2 regions of the Lysinibacillus sp. NPDC096382 genome follow, and region 2 is predicted to be linked to the other one. Evidence: riboswitches for the same ligand, from Rfam matches in the RefSeq annotation. Region 2 holds a riboswitch; the other holds the start of a gene.
The links. Region 2 has a riboswitch for thiamine pyrophosphate ahead of tenI (thiazole tautomerase TenI). Riboswitches for the same ligand answer to the same signal wherever they lie in the genome.
Positions count from the first base shown of each region.

Region 1: another riboswitch for thiamine pyrophosphate. It lies ahead of thiM (hydroxyethylthiazole kinase); the one in region 2 lies ahead of tenI (thiazole tautomerase TenI).

Region 1 is NZ_JBIWFC010000004.1:179,305-186,927, reverse strand. It holds gene ACIQZA_RS08800 (alpha/beta-type small acid-soluble spore protein) at 1-81, shown strand, start outside; gene thiE (thiamine phosphate synthase) at 293-925, opposite strand; gene thiD (bifunctional hydroxymethylpyrimidine kinase/phosphomethylpyrimidine kinase) at 915-1,739, opposite strand; gene thiM (hydroxyethylthiazole kinase) at 1,739-2,494, opposite strand; TPP riboswitch at 2,584-2,682, opposite strand; gene mbcS (acyl-CoA synthetase MbcS) at 2,908-4,497, shown strand; gene sppA (signal peptide peptidase SppA) at 4,876-5,889, shown strand; gene ACIQZA_RS08770 (RDD family protein) at 5,902-6,519, shown strand; gene tpx (thiol peroxidase) at 6,936-7,439, shown strand; gene ACIQZA_RS08760 (class I SAM-dependent methyltransferase) at 7,529-7,623, shown strand, end outside.
Region 2 is NZ_JBIWFC010000007.1:203,698-211,320, reverse strand. It holds gene ACIQZA_RS12765 (hydrogenase maturation protein) at 1-886, shown strand, start outside; gene ACIQZA_RS12760 (YfbM family protein) at 988-1,485, shown strand; gene ACIQZA_RS12755 (thiazole biosynthesis adenylyltransferase ThiF) at 1,751-2,770, opposite strand; gene ACIQZA_RS12750 (thiazole synthase) at 2,767-3,534, opposite strand; gene thiS (sulfur carrier protein ThiS) at 3,537-3,740, opposite strand; gene thiO (glycine oxidase ThiO) at 3,752-4,882, opposite strand; gene tenI (thiazole tautomerase TenI) at 4,883-5,602, opposite strand; TPP riboswitch at 5,602-5,707, opposite strand; gene ACIQZA_RS12730 (hypothetical protein) at 5,926-6,258, shown strand; gene ACIQZA_RS12725 (DNA topoisomerase III) at 6,553-7,623, opposite strand, start outside.

The sequences.
Region 1 (7,623 bases), on a different contig from region 2:
TCCGTTGGCGGTGAAATCACTAAACGTCTTGTACAAATGGCAGAATCACAATTAAAAGGTATGCCAAACAACAACCTATAATTGCATAATCAGCAATTATTAAAATTAAAACCAGTGACCGTAAAAGGCACTGGTTTTAGTTTGTTTAAATTTTTTATTTTTATCCTGTATTAACGGACTGTATCAAAAGAGAAGCGAGTTGTTCCTATTTCAATTCAATGAGAGCAAAGAAATAGGTGAGGCTAACTGCCCGTAAAAAACCGATTGGTGAAAACTAATAAAAGTTTCACCTTTATCCTACAAATGATTTAAATGTAGAGACTGTATTTGCAATATCCTCACTTTGGCAAATTGCAGAAATAACTGCTATCCCATCAGCACCTGCTTTAAATACCATAGGAGCATTTGAACAGTTTATGCCTCCAATTGCAACGATAGGGAGATCCGGATATTGCATCCGAGCTTGTTGTAAAAAATTAGTTCCACTAGGTGGATTGGCGTCACTTTTAGAAGTGGTTGAAAAAATCGGACCAATTCCTACATAATCAGCACCATATTGTAGAGCAGTTTGTAATTCAGCTTGTGAATGAACAGAAACACCTAAAATCATGTTGCCAATTTTATTACGCACCATCGACACAGGAAAATCCTCTTGCCCAATATGAACACCGTCTGCTCTAAGATTTATAGCCAGCTCGACATCATCGTTGACGATAAACGGAACATGATATTGTTGACAGAGCTTTTGACATTTACGAGCAAAATCTTCATAGGCTTGCCCAGTTAGTGTATTTGGTCCTTTTTCACGATATTGAAACATCGTAATTCCAGATTGCAGAGCTTTCTCTAAAACGTTTAATGGCTCGTGTTTGAAAACATTACTTGTACCCATTATAAAATATAGCTGTAGATCGTCATGTTTCATGAATGATCACCTCGCAGGAATTCTTCAAGTTTTGATAAGCAAAATGATTGGTAGGACCATGTCCATTACCAATAGATAAATCATGAGTTATTGCTAATTGAATAAATTTTTTAGCTTCCTCAATCGCATCTTCTAAAGTTAGTCCACGACCAAGAAAAGCAGTTAATGCAGCGGAAAACGTACAGCCTGTACCATGCGTATTTTTGGTTGCAATACGAGTGGACTGCATGGAAAATGACCGACCATCTTGGAAAAATACATAATCAGTAGCATAACATTTATCCTCTAAATGACCGCCTTTAATAATGACGCATTGAATGCCCATTTGTAATAAGACCTTAGCTGCTTCTTTAATATCTGTTAAAGAATTGATTTTCCTTCCAGAAAGGGTTTCTGCCTCTGGAATGTTCGGTGTTACCACTGTTGCTATAGGTAGCAAACAACTGCGTAATGCCTCAATTGCTTCTTGCTGTAATAAGCTTTCGCCACCTTTTGCAATCATGACAGGATCTACTATAAGCGGACTATTTATTTCAGTTAAAATCCGTGCAATTGATTGAATAATTTCCGAGGAAAACAGCATTCCGGTTTTAATAGCACTTATTGAAAAATCCTCGACAAGCGCTTGGAGTTGTTTTTCGACAAAACTAACTTCAATTGGTAAGACATCCGATACCCCGAGTGTATTCTGGGCGGTTAAAGCTGTAATAACAGACGTTCCAAACACCTTTAATTCCTGGAATGTTTTTAAATCAGCCTGTATCCCTGCACCGCCACCACTATCAGAGCCAGCAATTGTCGTTACAATATGCATCATTGTTCACCACCCTTGGAGAGGCGGTGTAGTTCGTTCAATACTGCAATTTGAAAATCGCCAATATATGGGGTAGAAGAAGCAGCTTGCTCTGCCACTTTTTTATAAAGCGATAATGTTTCTATTAATTGGTCAAATGGCTTATTTCCTACGAGGTAGGAAGCACAACAAATGGCACTCAATAAGCAACCTGTTCCAGTGACTTCTGTCATTTGTGAATTTCCACCTGTAACCCATTGCTGATGTTCGCCATCAGTAATAAAATCCTTTTCACCGGTCACAATAACAATACAATTGTAAAGTTGAGCTACTTTTTGTGCCTCAACTTCTAAAGAAATTGAACCACTACCACTATCTACGCCTTTTTGTTGCCATTCTACATCGGCTATTGCTGCAAGCTCTCCGACATTACAACGAATAGCAGCAAAATTTATTTCCTTGAGTAATTGTTGTACCGTTTGTTTCCGGTAAGTTGTTGCACCTGCAGCAACAGGATCTAAAACAACGGGAATGCCAAGAGCATTTGCTGTTTTTCCTGCAAGTAACATTGATTCTTTCATTCGCTCATTAAGGGTACCGATATTTATTAATAAGCCTGAGGCAATTGCGACCATTTCTTCAACTTCATGACTGTCATCTGCCATAACTGGTGAAGCGCCTATAGCTAATAAGCCATTTGCTTGGAAATTAGCTACAACATAATTAGTAATGCAATGAATTAGTGGATTTTGTTTACGGATAGTATGAAATAACATTTTTAGTCCTCCTTGTTGGATGGACGTAAGCGTGCAAAAAAGGCTCTTTTTCGTGTAGAAAAAAACACGTAAAAGAGCCTTTCATCAGTAAATAGATGTGAATTGCTCCCTACGTCAGTATTAACTAACAGGTTCAAAGGGTCAGGTTTTACCTTCTCAACTCTAAATGAGTCCCCCTGCAATCATGCTTTTAGTTGACCAAAATGTACCATATTATTCATTCGTGTTCAATAGTTTTTTTCTTCATTGCGAAAACGGCACTAATGCTAAGTCGAAATGGATAGTACCAATACGTGACTGATGCCATATAGCAGAGCATGATAGTTGTCACGACTTTAATGAATTGGAGTGAATTCCATTGAAAATGATAAAAATTGAGTTTTATAATGAGCGTACAAAAGGGGGCATTTGCCATGAAAAGAGAAGATTTAATCGCACCAGAGTGGTATAACATTTCAGATGAAATTGAAAAATATGCACAGGATTCTACTAAAAATGCATTATTAGTTTATAACGAAGATGAGGAAATTCAATATTTAACATATCGAGCTTTACTTGAAAAGGCAAACCAGGCAGCACATGTATTTACATCTCAAGGTTTAAAAAAAGGTGATGTTATTTTGGTCATGGTGCCAAGATCAGTTGAAGCGTATATCGTTTATATTGCTGCCTTAAAGGCAGGCTTAACCATTATACCCAGCTCAGAAATGCTAAGAACTAAGGATATTGAATATCGAATCAATCATGCCAATGCAAAAGGCGTTGTTGCATTTGAACCTTATATTGAACAATTCGATAATGTGGGAAGTTTACAAGAAATACAACAGTTTGTCATTGGTCATGCACATGAACCTTGGCAGCCATTGCTTGAAAAAATGCAACATCAACCGACGACTTACATAAGTTCTACACCGACTAAGAGTACAGACATTGCATTTTTAGCATATACGAGTGGTACAACAGGCAATCCAAAGGCAGCGGTTCATACACATAGCTGGGGTTATGCGCATTTGCGAACTACTGCTCCAAATTGGTTAGGTGTACAAGAAGGTGACATTGTTTGGGCTACCGCAGCACCAGGTTGGCAAAAATGGATATGGAGTCCGTTCCTTGCTACATTAGGAAGTGGTGCGACAGCATTTGTTTACAAAGGTCACTTCGATGCGGCAACATACCTTTCATTGCTTGAGAAATTCAATATTAATATTCTGTGTTGCACACCGACCGAATACAGATTTATGGCAGGTCTTGAAAATTTGCAAGACTTTAATTTAAGTACGATACGTCAGGCTGTGTCAGCCGGTGAACCTTTAAATAGTGAAGTGATAAAAGTATTTTCCGAGGTCTTTAATGTACAAGTACGAGATGGTTATGGACAAACAGAGAATACATTACTTGTTGGAACAATGGTAGGGATGGAGGCTAGAATGGGCTCAATGGGTAGACCTACTCCAGGTAATATGGTTGAAATTATTAATGATTTTGGAAATCCTACTGTAATTGGAGAAGTAGGAGATATTGCTGTGCACTGTGAATCACCCGCGTTATTTAAGAAGTATTTAAACGATCCCGAACGTACAAATTTACAATTTAGGGGCGAATGGTATATTACAGGAGATCGTGCATATAAAGATGAAGATGGCTATTTTTGGTTTGAAGGACGTGGAGATGATGTCATTATTTCGTCTGGGTATACGATAGGTCCATTTGAGGTAGAAGATGCGTTATTGAAGCATCCAGCAGTAAAAGAAACGGCCGTAGTCGCGAGTCCGGATGAAATTCGTGGAAATCTCGTGAAGGCATTTGTTGTGCTCTCTGATGGAGTAGTTGGTGATGAAACGCTAATAAAAAAACTACAAAGCCATGTAAAAACTTTAACTGCCCCTTATAAATATCCTCGTGCTATTGAGTTTGTTACTGAGCTACCAAAGACTGCATCAGGCAAAATTCGGCGTGTCGAATTACGTGAGCAAGAAAAAATCCAATATAGTAATCATCGTTGATTTCCTAGGAAATAATGTCGAAAATCAAAGTTCCTGCTTTTTTTATGAACTTTGATTTTTTTTTTATAGTAGATAATGTAGTATAGGTTGAATAAGTTAGATTGGTTAAAGCTTTTGCATAGTATTTGTCAGTTACCAAAATTTGGAAATGTAATTTGTTAAAATGTGTAATTTGTTTCTAAGTGGATTGGAAACGTCATAGATTTAGACCTGAGTAAGCCGAGTAGAGGAGACAAAGGTTAAAAGTATCATATTCTGTGATAACGATGCACTTTCGCAAGAGATCAACCCCATGTTATGGTGCTAAGCATATTATTGCAATAAGTATGAAACAAATTTGGATATCAATCGTATAACGTTATGAGGAGGCGGAAAGATATGAATGGTAAAAGGTGGACCGCTTTAATAATTGCAGGTGTACTATTAGTGTTTTCATTAGGGATCAACACAATTTTTGCAATTTTTAAATCGAATTTCTTTAGTAATTTTGATAGCTTGGTGGAGGGAAACGATTTATCTGTGATGGAAGAAGTTAAAGAAAGTGGCGAAATGGATAAACGTATTGCATACTTAAAGGTTGATGGTACGATTCAAGATGTTGGCTCAAGTTCGTTTTGGGAACCAGTTTCTTATGATCATCAATTTTTCTTAGATCAATTAGAAAATATTTTAAGTGATAAGACTGTGGAAGGTATCGTCTTAAGTGTTAATTCGCCAGGTGGCGGAGTAAAGGAATCAGCTGAAATCTATAAAAAACTCATGGAAATTAAAGAAGAGAGACAAATTCCAATCTATGTAACTATGGATTCGATGGCAGCTTCAGGTGGTTATTATATTTCAGCCCCTGCAGATAAAATATTTGCGCAACGTGATACAATTACAGGTTCGATTGGTGTCATTATGCAATCTATTAATTATCAGGCGTTAGCAGAAAAAGTTGGTATTAAATATGAAACGTTTAAATCTGGTGAACATAAAGATATGCTTAGCCCAATGCGTGAAGTGACACCGGAAGAGCGTGCTATGATGCAAGACATGATTAATGAAACTTATCAGGAATTCGTTCATATTGTGGCAAAAGGTCGTAATATGTCTGAAGCTAATGTGAAAAAAGTTGCCGATGGTCGAATTCTTAGTGGTAAGAAGGCTCTTGAAGCGGGCTTAGTAGATGAGATTGGCGATGAGGAAGCAGCAATTACTGCAATGCGTAAAGACTTTAGTTTAGAGGACGCAGAATTATTTGAGTATTCATATGAGACGGGTGGTTGGCCATCATATGTTGGGATGAAGATTGGATCAATGTTTGGCCCTTCAGCAGAGGAAAAAATGTTGATGAAAATTATGGCAGATTATAAAGCACCAAAAATGATGTACTTATATGGCGAAAACTAAGGAGGGAGTACAATGACAAACAATGATATTGTTATGCAAGGTTCACCCTCTATGGAGAATACGTTCCTAATAGATAAACCAACTACGAATAAAAATTATGCGTTAAAAACGGCAGGCTTTTGGATACGTTTTTGGGCATTTTTATTAGATGGATTCGTTATTACAGCTATAGTTGGAATTCTCGTTAACCCAATTTTTTATTTAATGGATTGGTCATTATCTGAGTCTGTATGGTATGCACCGATTTCGATTATATCCGCTATTCTTTATTACAGTTATTTCGTATTAATGACGAAGTTTTTTGGGCAAACATTAGGGAAAATGATATTTGGATTACGTGTTATGTCATTAAAGCATGATAAGCTTACTTGGTCAGATGTGTTATTCCGTGATTGGATAGGGCGTATCATCAACAGCATTTTCATGCCACTTTATATTCTTGTAGGCATTTTACCAAACAATCAAGGTTTACATGATTTTTTCGCGGATACAACAGTCGTTCATGAAAAAGTTTATATTGAAAAAGATATTGTACAATCATCTTTGCCAATCAAAGAGCAAAAGACTGAATCTGTACCTCTAGAGGAAAAACCAGAACCTGAAAAGCTGGAAAAACATAACGAAGAATAATGGCTTGAGCTGTCTCATTACGGTGAGACAGCTTTTATTTTTGTGAGGATAGAGGTGATTAATGGTTAGTTCATTGGAGAAAAGCCCCGAAAGTTGGGATGACATTTTATTATAACGTATACAATGAATAAAATTGATCTTCGTTCCGGCGGGGTGACTCATTGGGGATTAGTAATAGAGGAACGAAGACTAAATGTATCACGTTCTGTGATAACGCCTTCGAAAAGTGCTTAGTCAGAACGAATATCAACCCTATATTATGGTGATGAGCTTGGAAAATGGTGCAATCATAAGCAAGTATGGTAGAACAGGTTCGAAAAAATTCTTTCAAAACTATTTTGATGAGCTGTCTTAGTTGCAATTAATTCCCTCCATTTAGTAATATTATGTACATATGAAGATTAGGAGGCGTTTATATGGCACAAGTAACATTTAAAAATGGCCCAGTAACACTTGTAGGTAACGAAGTAAAAGTTGGAGACAAAGCACCAGACTTTACTGTATTAGCGAATGATCTATCACCTGTTACATTAAAAGATTCAGAGGGGAAAATTCGTTTATTTAGCGTTGTACCATCATTAGATACTGGTGTTTGTGATGCACAAACACGTCGTTTTAATGAAGAAGCAGCAAATTTAGGTGACAATGTAGTTATTTATACGGTATCTGTTGACCTTCCATTTGCTCAAAAACGTTGGTGTGGTGCAACGGGCATTGATGCTGTTCAAACAGTTTCAGATCATCGTGATCTTTCATTTGGTGAAGCATACGGTGTCTACATCCAGGAATTACGCCTTCTAACGCGTGCGGTGTTTGTTGTGGATGCAAATGACAAAGTGACATATGTGGAATATGTTCCTGAAGCAACAAACCATCCAAACTATGAAGCGGCAATTGCAGCTGTCAAAGCACTAGCATAATTTATTGATATTAGGCTAAGATATTACTAGACAAAGGGGCTGTGACAAGTTTTTGTCACGGCTCTTTTCTGCTTGAAAGGAAGTTGTGTATGGAAAATATCGAAAAGTTATTTGGTATGCTAAATGAACATGCTGAAAAGATAGAAAAAGAACATAATGTTACATTGCTAGAGGGGATTTTAGA
Region 2 (7,623 bases):
ACATTTATTAAGGAATGTTCCTGAATTACCTATTAATCCTTTTGACGATATTGAAGGGAGAACATACAGAGAAATCTACTATAATGAAAAAAATCAAGTAGGATACTTGCATTTTGATTTTTATAATGGCGCTATGCACACCTCACACTGTAAGAAACTTCAACAAGCCATTATAGAAGCTAAAACAAAAAATAGTAAAGTATTAGTTTTAATGGGTGGGCATGATTTTTGGTCTAATGGTATTCACTTAAATACTATTGAATATGCTGAAAATCAAGGGGATGAATCGTGGGAAAATATTAATGCGATTGATGATATGATTCTTGAAATTCTAAATACACCAGACAAAATTGTTATGACTGCTATGCAAGGAAATGCTGGTGCGGGAGGGGTCATACTAGGTCTTACAGGTGATTTTATTTTTGCAAGAGAAGGTGTTGTTTTAAATCCTCATTATAAAAAAATGGGGAACCTATATGGTTCAGAATATTGGACGTATTTATTACCAAAACGCTTGGGGAAAGAGTTAGCTTTTGAAATTACTGAAACATGTCCTGCCTTAAGTACATTAAAAGCACAAGAAATCGGATTAATTGATGATTATTTTAAAGGTAATGTCCAAGAATTTAATGAAAAAATACAAAAAGTTGCTGAATATTGGGCATCTTCGTCTCTTTATGATGAAATTATTGCAAATAAACAAGCAGAACGAGAAAGAGATGAAAAAGAAAAGCCATTAGCAGAATATCGCCATGAAGAATTAGAACAAATGAAGATTAACTTTTATGGAGAAGATAAAAGTTACCATATTGCACGGAAAAAATTTGTCTATAAATTAGCTTGTGATCAGCCAAGCGTTCTTCTAAATGATAAAATAACGATTTGAAATAATTAGTGCTAATTCCCTTTCATCAGAATGGGGCGGACCAAACGCCCCGTTTTGAATGATGAGATATAATTGATAGAAAATAAAGGGGAAGATACACGATGGGAATTATGGCCAGTTACTTATCATTAAACAATGCTTTAGCGGATGAAATTGCCGACTTAAATAATTTCCATATCGTCAAGCGACTTGAGGAGCTTATGGAAAATCATAGCTGTCCCGTAAATGAAATGGATAAATTATGGGACGGATTGCATTGTTTGCTAACAGGGATCTCTGCCTCACAGCCAATCGAGAACCACCCATTAAGCGAGGCCATTGTCGGCGTTCACGTGCTGGATACTGAAGAATTTGTCAGCGTCATTGGTTCTGAAGAGCTTCCCCGGATTTTAGAAGCTCTTCATTCTATGGATAGGACTGTCTTGCAGCAACAATTCAAGCCAGCAATTTTTAGAGCCAAACAGATTTATCCGGATATTTGGGCGGACGATGAAGCCGTGGAGCTTTTCGCAGAACTTATAGCGGAACTCGATCAATTAATCCATTTTTATGAACAAAGCCTTGCCCGGGGGCATGACATATTAATCAGCATTTATTAAAACCGCATCAATCTTAAACTGTACCCTATCGAGAGATCTACTCGATAGGGTACAGTTGGAGATACGAAAGGGTTTATTATATATCCTACCAAAGCGGTACAAGATAGGGGGAAAATGGAGTTGCTACGCGGTGCTTATGAAGGTAAATTTCAAAAGCAGTATATAAAAAGAAAACCCGAACTATTAGGAAACATTAAATGCATTTCGTCATGTAGTTCGGGTTTTTCAACAGCTAAAAACTTTTTGTCCAGCCTCATTCAAATTTTTATCCTAAATAGCGATGATACAGTGTTTTCGCTTCTGCAATATCTTTTGTTCCGTGGATTAAAACTCGCCCGTCTTTAAAAATAACCAAACGGTGATCATCGACAGTATAAGATAACAGATAAGGGTTGCGCTGAACATTTCCGCCTTGCTGCAAAAAAACTTTTTCCAGTTTGGCTAAATCCTGTTCTTCTTGCGCGGAAGGCCGGATTTGAACAGAATCTCTTCCGCATAGTATAGCTGTTTTTGTTTGATTTTCAAAGGATAGGTAGGGATATGTCCGATTGTTCCCGCATGATGGGCAATCATCTTTTTTCATCTTATCCACTTTTATTGCACTATATTGGTTTTTCCAAAGATCAAAAGATAGTAATTTATTCCGCAATGCTGCTGTATCATCCACTAATATTTTTAAAGCTTCACTTATCTGATGGGCAGTAACCATTTGCACGGTAGGACCGATGATTCCCGCGGTATCGCACGTTAAACCTCCGATAGGAACTGTTTCCAATAAACATGAAAGACAAGGGTTTTTTTCAGGAATGATCGTATATGTAATACCATAGCTCCCCACACATGCGCCATAGATCCAGGGTACTGAGTATTTTTGCGAGACATCATTCATCATCATTCTTGTTTCAAAGTTATCGGTCGCATCAATCATGAGATCGGCCTGTTTTGCCCATTCTTCTAGCTCAAACACTGACGCATCCGCTACTATTGCTTCGACCGTTACAGTTGAATTGATGGCCTCCAGGCGTTTTTTTGCTGCAATCGCTTTAGGCATCCTGTTTTTTGCATCATCTTCAGCGTATAGCTGTTGACGCTGCAGGTTTGACCATTCCACATAATCTCGGTCCACAATCGTCAGTTTACCTATTCCCGCGCGGACTAGTGCTTCGGCATTTGTTGTTCCCAGCGCTCCAGCTCCAACAATCAATGCATGTTTAGCTGAAATTTTTTGCTGTCCGGATTCCCCAATCGGTGCAAATAATTGCTGTCGTGAATAGCGATCATTCATCCAATACTCATCCCTTCCAAAGGACTGCTCGCTGTGGCATAGCGTTTCTTCGGAATTCTACCAGCTTCAAAGCCAAGGCGTCCGGCCTCAATAGCAAGTTTCATAGCTTTTGCCATCTTGATAGGGTCTTTTGCGGCAGATACAGCTGTGTTTAATAAAATTCCATCAGCACCCAGTTCCATTGCCATTGCTGCATCAGCAGGAGAGCCGATACCAGCATCGACAATAACGGGCACCGTTGCTTGTTCAATGATAAAACTCAAGTTAAGCGGGTTAATGATTCCCCGTCCGGAACCAATCGGTGAGGCTCCTGGCATTACGGCATGGCAGCCTAATTCCTGTAGCTTTCTGGCTAAAACAACATCATCTGATGTGTACGGAAGAACAATAAACCCTTCCTTTATTAATTCTTCTGTTGCTTTTAACGTTTCAATAGGGTCAGGAAGCAATGTTTTGTCACATCCAATAACCTCTACTTTAATCATATCGCAAAGGCCGGATGCTTTCGCAAGCTTTGCAATGCGGACGGCCTCGACTGCGTTTTTGGCTCCTGCTGTATTTGGCAATAAAGTATATTTTTTAGTATCAAGCTTTTCTAAAAAATTTGGCTGGTTCGCTTCAAAGATATTCATTCTCCGAACGGCAAATGTCAGGACTTCTGCCTTCGATTCAGCAATAGCCTGCTTTTGGATATCAAAATTAGGGTATTTTCCTGTTCCAAGCAGCAAACGGGATTGAAATGAATAAGGACCTATTTTTAACATAATTATCCGCCTCCAACAAAATGTACAATTTCAATGCGATCCCGGTCAGAGAGCCGGGTTTCCAGATGATCAACTTTGTTTAGAATCTCTCCATTTACCTCAATTACAACTACTTTATCTAGCAGTTTGTAATATTCGAGCAGATCCGAAACGTACACAATTTCCTCTGACAACTTCAAATTTTCTCCATTTAGTATTACTTCCAAGATCTGTCCTCCTAACTAAGCAATATTTGAGATCGATCAATGCGAAACGCAGAAAGAAACTGCTCATCTTCCACTTGACCTGTAAGCAACTGGGCTGTGAGTTTGCCAGTAAGTGGGCTTAATAGAATTCCGTTTCGATAGTGTCCGGTAGCTACAAATAGCCCCTTAATATTAGGATGCTCGCCAATATAGGGAATCCCATCATCTGTCTGCGGCCTTAATCCTGCCCACACCCGTTCCCACGGGGCATCTTTCAGCTGGGGAATCAGCTTAACGGCTTGTTCAATCAAGGTAGAAATTCCTCCAGCCGTTACTTGTTTATCAAACGTATTTTCCACGACTGTGGCCCCAATGTAAATTTCGCCATTCCGCTTAGGAACAAAATAACAGCGTTTATCTGAAAAAATCGACCTGTGAACGATTGGCTTATTCGGCTTTACAGAAAAACATTCTCCTTTCACAGGATAAACGGTCATGTTGATCCCCGTATTTTTCATTAAATCGGCAGCCCAGGCGCCGGTAGCGACAACGACCTGTTCACAATAGACGGCTCCCGCTGATGTGTATACTCCTTTGACAACACCGTTTTCATAGATAAAAGAAAGGACCTCTGTATTTTCGCGGATTGCTGTACCAAAATGCTCTGCTGCTTTTGCGAAGGCAAGTGATAATTTTGCAGGCTGAACATGGCCGTCATTTGGAAGGAACATAGCACCGACAACAGTTGGTGCTAATGCAGGCTCCATTTCTCTTACTTGTGTTGCATCGAGCCATTGGATGCCGGAATCCCAGTTCTGCTGGAACAATACCTGACTTTTTAACTCTGAAGCTAATTCTTCCGTTTCTGCAATTTTTAACATGCCTTTATTCACAAATTCGATATCGATCCCCGTATATTCTAGTAATTCGTTGGTGATGGAGGGGAACATCGCCTGGCTTTTTAATGCCAATTGGAAAAATGGACCGTCGTGTTCAATTTCCGCTTGTGCTGCCAGCATACCTGCTGCTGCACTGGAGGCTTCGCAGGCCAAAGTTCCTTTTTCAAGAATGACGACTTTTTTTCCTAGTTTAGAAAGTTGATAGGCAATGGAAGAGCCATTAATTCCTCCCCCGATAATGGCAACATCAAATGTATTTTTCACTCAACACATCTCCATTTTAACTTCTTTTTGGTAGCCTTTTATTGCAGCTAATGGATCATCGGCGTTTAAAACGCCCGACAGCATAGCAATACCGTCGGCCCCGCTGTTTATCACCTGTTTAGTATTTTCAGGAGCAATACCGCCGATTGCAATAACAGGAATATCTAGTGAACCAGTAAGCTTTTTTAATTCCTCTAAACCCCTTGGTTCCAATCCTGGTTTTGATTGGGTAGAAAAAATATGACCATATATCACATAGTCGGCTCCCAAGCGTTGAACCTTTTTTCCTTCTTCGACCGAGTGAATGGAGCAACCAACCGTCAATTGTGGAAAGTTGGTTTTAATCATAGATGCATCCAAACTATGATAGGCTAGTTGGACTCCTTTGGCACCTGTAATAACGGCAACATCCACCCGGTCATTGATGATTATTTTGGATAACGGAACGCCAACTCGGGAAAGCAGGTTGACTGCTTCATATAATTCTTTTGCCGTCATTTGTTTTTCACGCAAATGGATAGCGTCGGCATATGGATGGATGTCTGCTAAGATTTCACTTAGTTGTTCCATTGGCATTTTTCCATTAGAAATGAGATGAATCGCTTTTGATAATAGGTTAATTGGGGTCACCTCTTTAAGACTTATCCGCCTTCCAAATGTAGGATGCAAAAAAGCCACTTTCTTTTTGGTAAAGAAAGTGGCTGGAGATGAAAAGGTCAAATTTCCGTATACCACTTCCCTACGCTGGTTAACCAAGTCAGGTTCATAGAGTCCCGAAGTCACACTTCAATCTCAGCCTTTACAAAGGCACCCCTAGCGGATAAGTTATTTATTTTATTCGATTTATTTTCAATATTAGCACTATTCATAAAGATGTCAATCATTAAGAACTAAAGTGAATAGATTACTAGGGGTTCCATTTAATGGGAAGTTTAGTCATGTTGAAGTTTTCTTTGATAAATTAGAAAGTATAGATTTCCAACAAGAAACTCGAAATTATTATTTTTTTTTAAAGGATTAGAAAAATTCGAGAAATTTTTGAAATGATATGGTTAGGATCAACTGAATTTTATCCTTCTTATGATGTACCAGAAACTTTGTATAAAGATACAATGTATAATAAATTTTACGAAAGAGAATGGAATGAAATAATACCGGAAAATCGTGAAGAACTTAATTTAATCAACGTTGATGAGTATTCTATGTTAATTGCTCTCATTAAATTAACTGATTCGGATCATCTTGATGTATTCTTCTTTATACTTGAGAAGAATATTGTATTTAGAGGAAATGGATTAGCATTTATCATTTATCGCGAACATAATCTTGATCTATTTGAAAAGATAGCTAATACCGAGAGACTCTCGCTGGATTAGGGTATGTATTAATTCAGATGTCACCATTATTTTTAGAGCTACTTAGAGCGATTGATAAGGTTGTTTAATAGAAAAAGACCACTCCGTGATGGGTGGTCATATTGTTTAAAAGGAGACCGACTTAACCGACTAAAACCGACCGAAGAAAGATTATTAAAGATTTTCTTTTACCTTTAATGATTTTTAAAGATAGTTAGCAAACAGCAAGATACTGATATATAAAGCTTTTGAGAATCAGTGATTTTATAAGAAAGGTCGGGTCATTCAACGATATGTTGAAAGTAGAATTGTTAGTTATTGTGGAAATTTAAAAGTAATCTTACGTTCTTTTTCATCCCAAATAAGGTGGGCATTAAAAGATTTCTCGCCTTTTTGAAATCCTTTTATCAAGTCTGTTTCACCAGCTGCCAAGAGTTTTTTTATATTCGATTGTGAAATAGTTTTTCTTAAAAGTTTCTTTGAAACCGAGAATTTACAATTAGCTGTTTTATAATTTGAACAGCCGTAAAAAGTGCCATGATCTATGATTGACCCTTCGCAAAGGATACATTTCCCAACAACTGTTTTTCTTTTATTATATTTTTTATTATACGGATTATTTGCAGTGATTTTATCGACTGCATTTTGATTAAATGCCCATTCCTTTTCACGCTTGTTAGCATCTGAAATCAATTTGTCAGCAAGCTTTTTTACTTGTTCCATAAATGCTGTAGGAGAAGCGTTGCCTTCACCTATTTCAGATAGTCGTTGCTCCCATTTGGCTGTCATGGAAGGGGACGTTAAGATACTTTCACCTAGTGCCTCAATGAGTAACATTCCTTTAGCCGTTGCGAAGACTTGGTTTTTCTTAACTTCGATATAGTTTCGATCTTTTAATGTACCAATAATTCCAGCGCGTGTAGCTTCAGTACCTAATCCTTCCGTTTTCGATAGGACCTTTTCTAATTCCGCATCTTCTAAATGTTTACCCGCTGTTTTCATTACGGTAATCAAATTTCCTTCAGAAAAACGATTTGGTGGCTGGGTTTCACCTTTTTTTACGTTCGCTTTCGCAACGATACCTTGCTCATTTTCATGTAATAGGGGGAGCAGTTCATCTTTGTCTGTAGGTGAGTTATCTTTAGAATGATAAATAACCTTACGCCAACCTTCTTCCATTAGCACTTTACCCTTAGAGATGAATTCTGCACGTTTATCAACAAGTGAATGAATCGTTGTGTAAGAAAATATGGCATTGTTGTAATGTGCTGCAATGACTTGTCTTGCAATTAAATCATAAATTTTTTCTTCTTCTGTACTTAGCTTTGCTACGTCTGGTATTTGCTCGGTAACAATAATTGCATGATGATCGGTTACTTTTTTTTC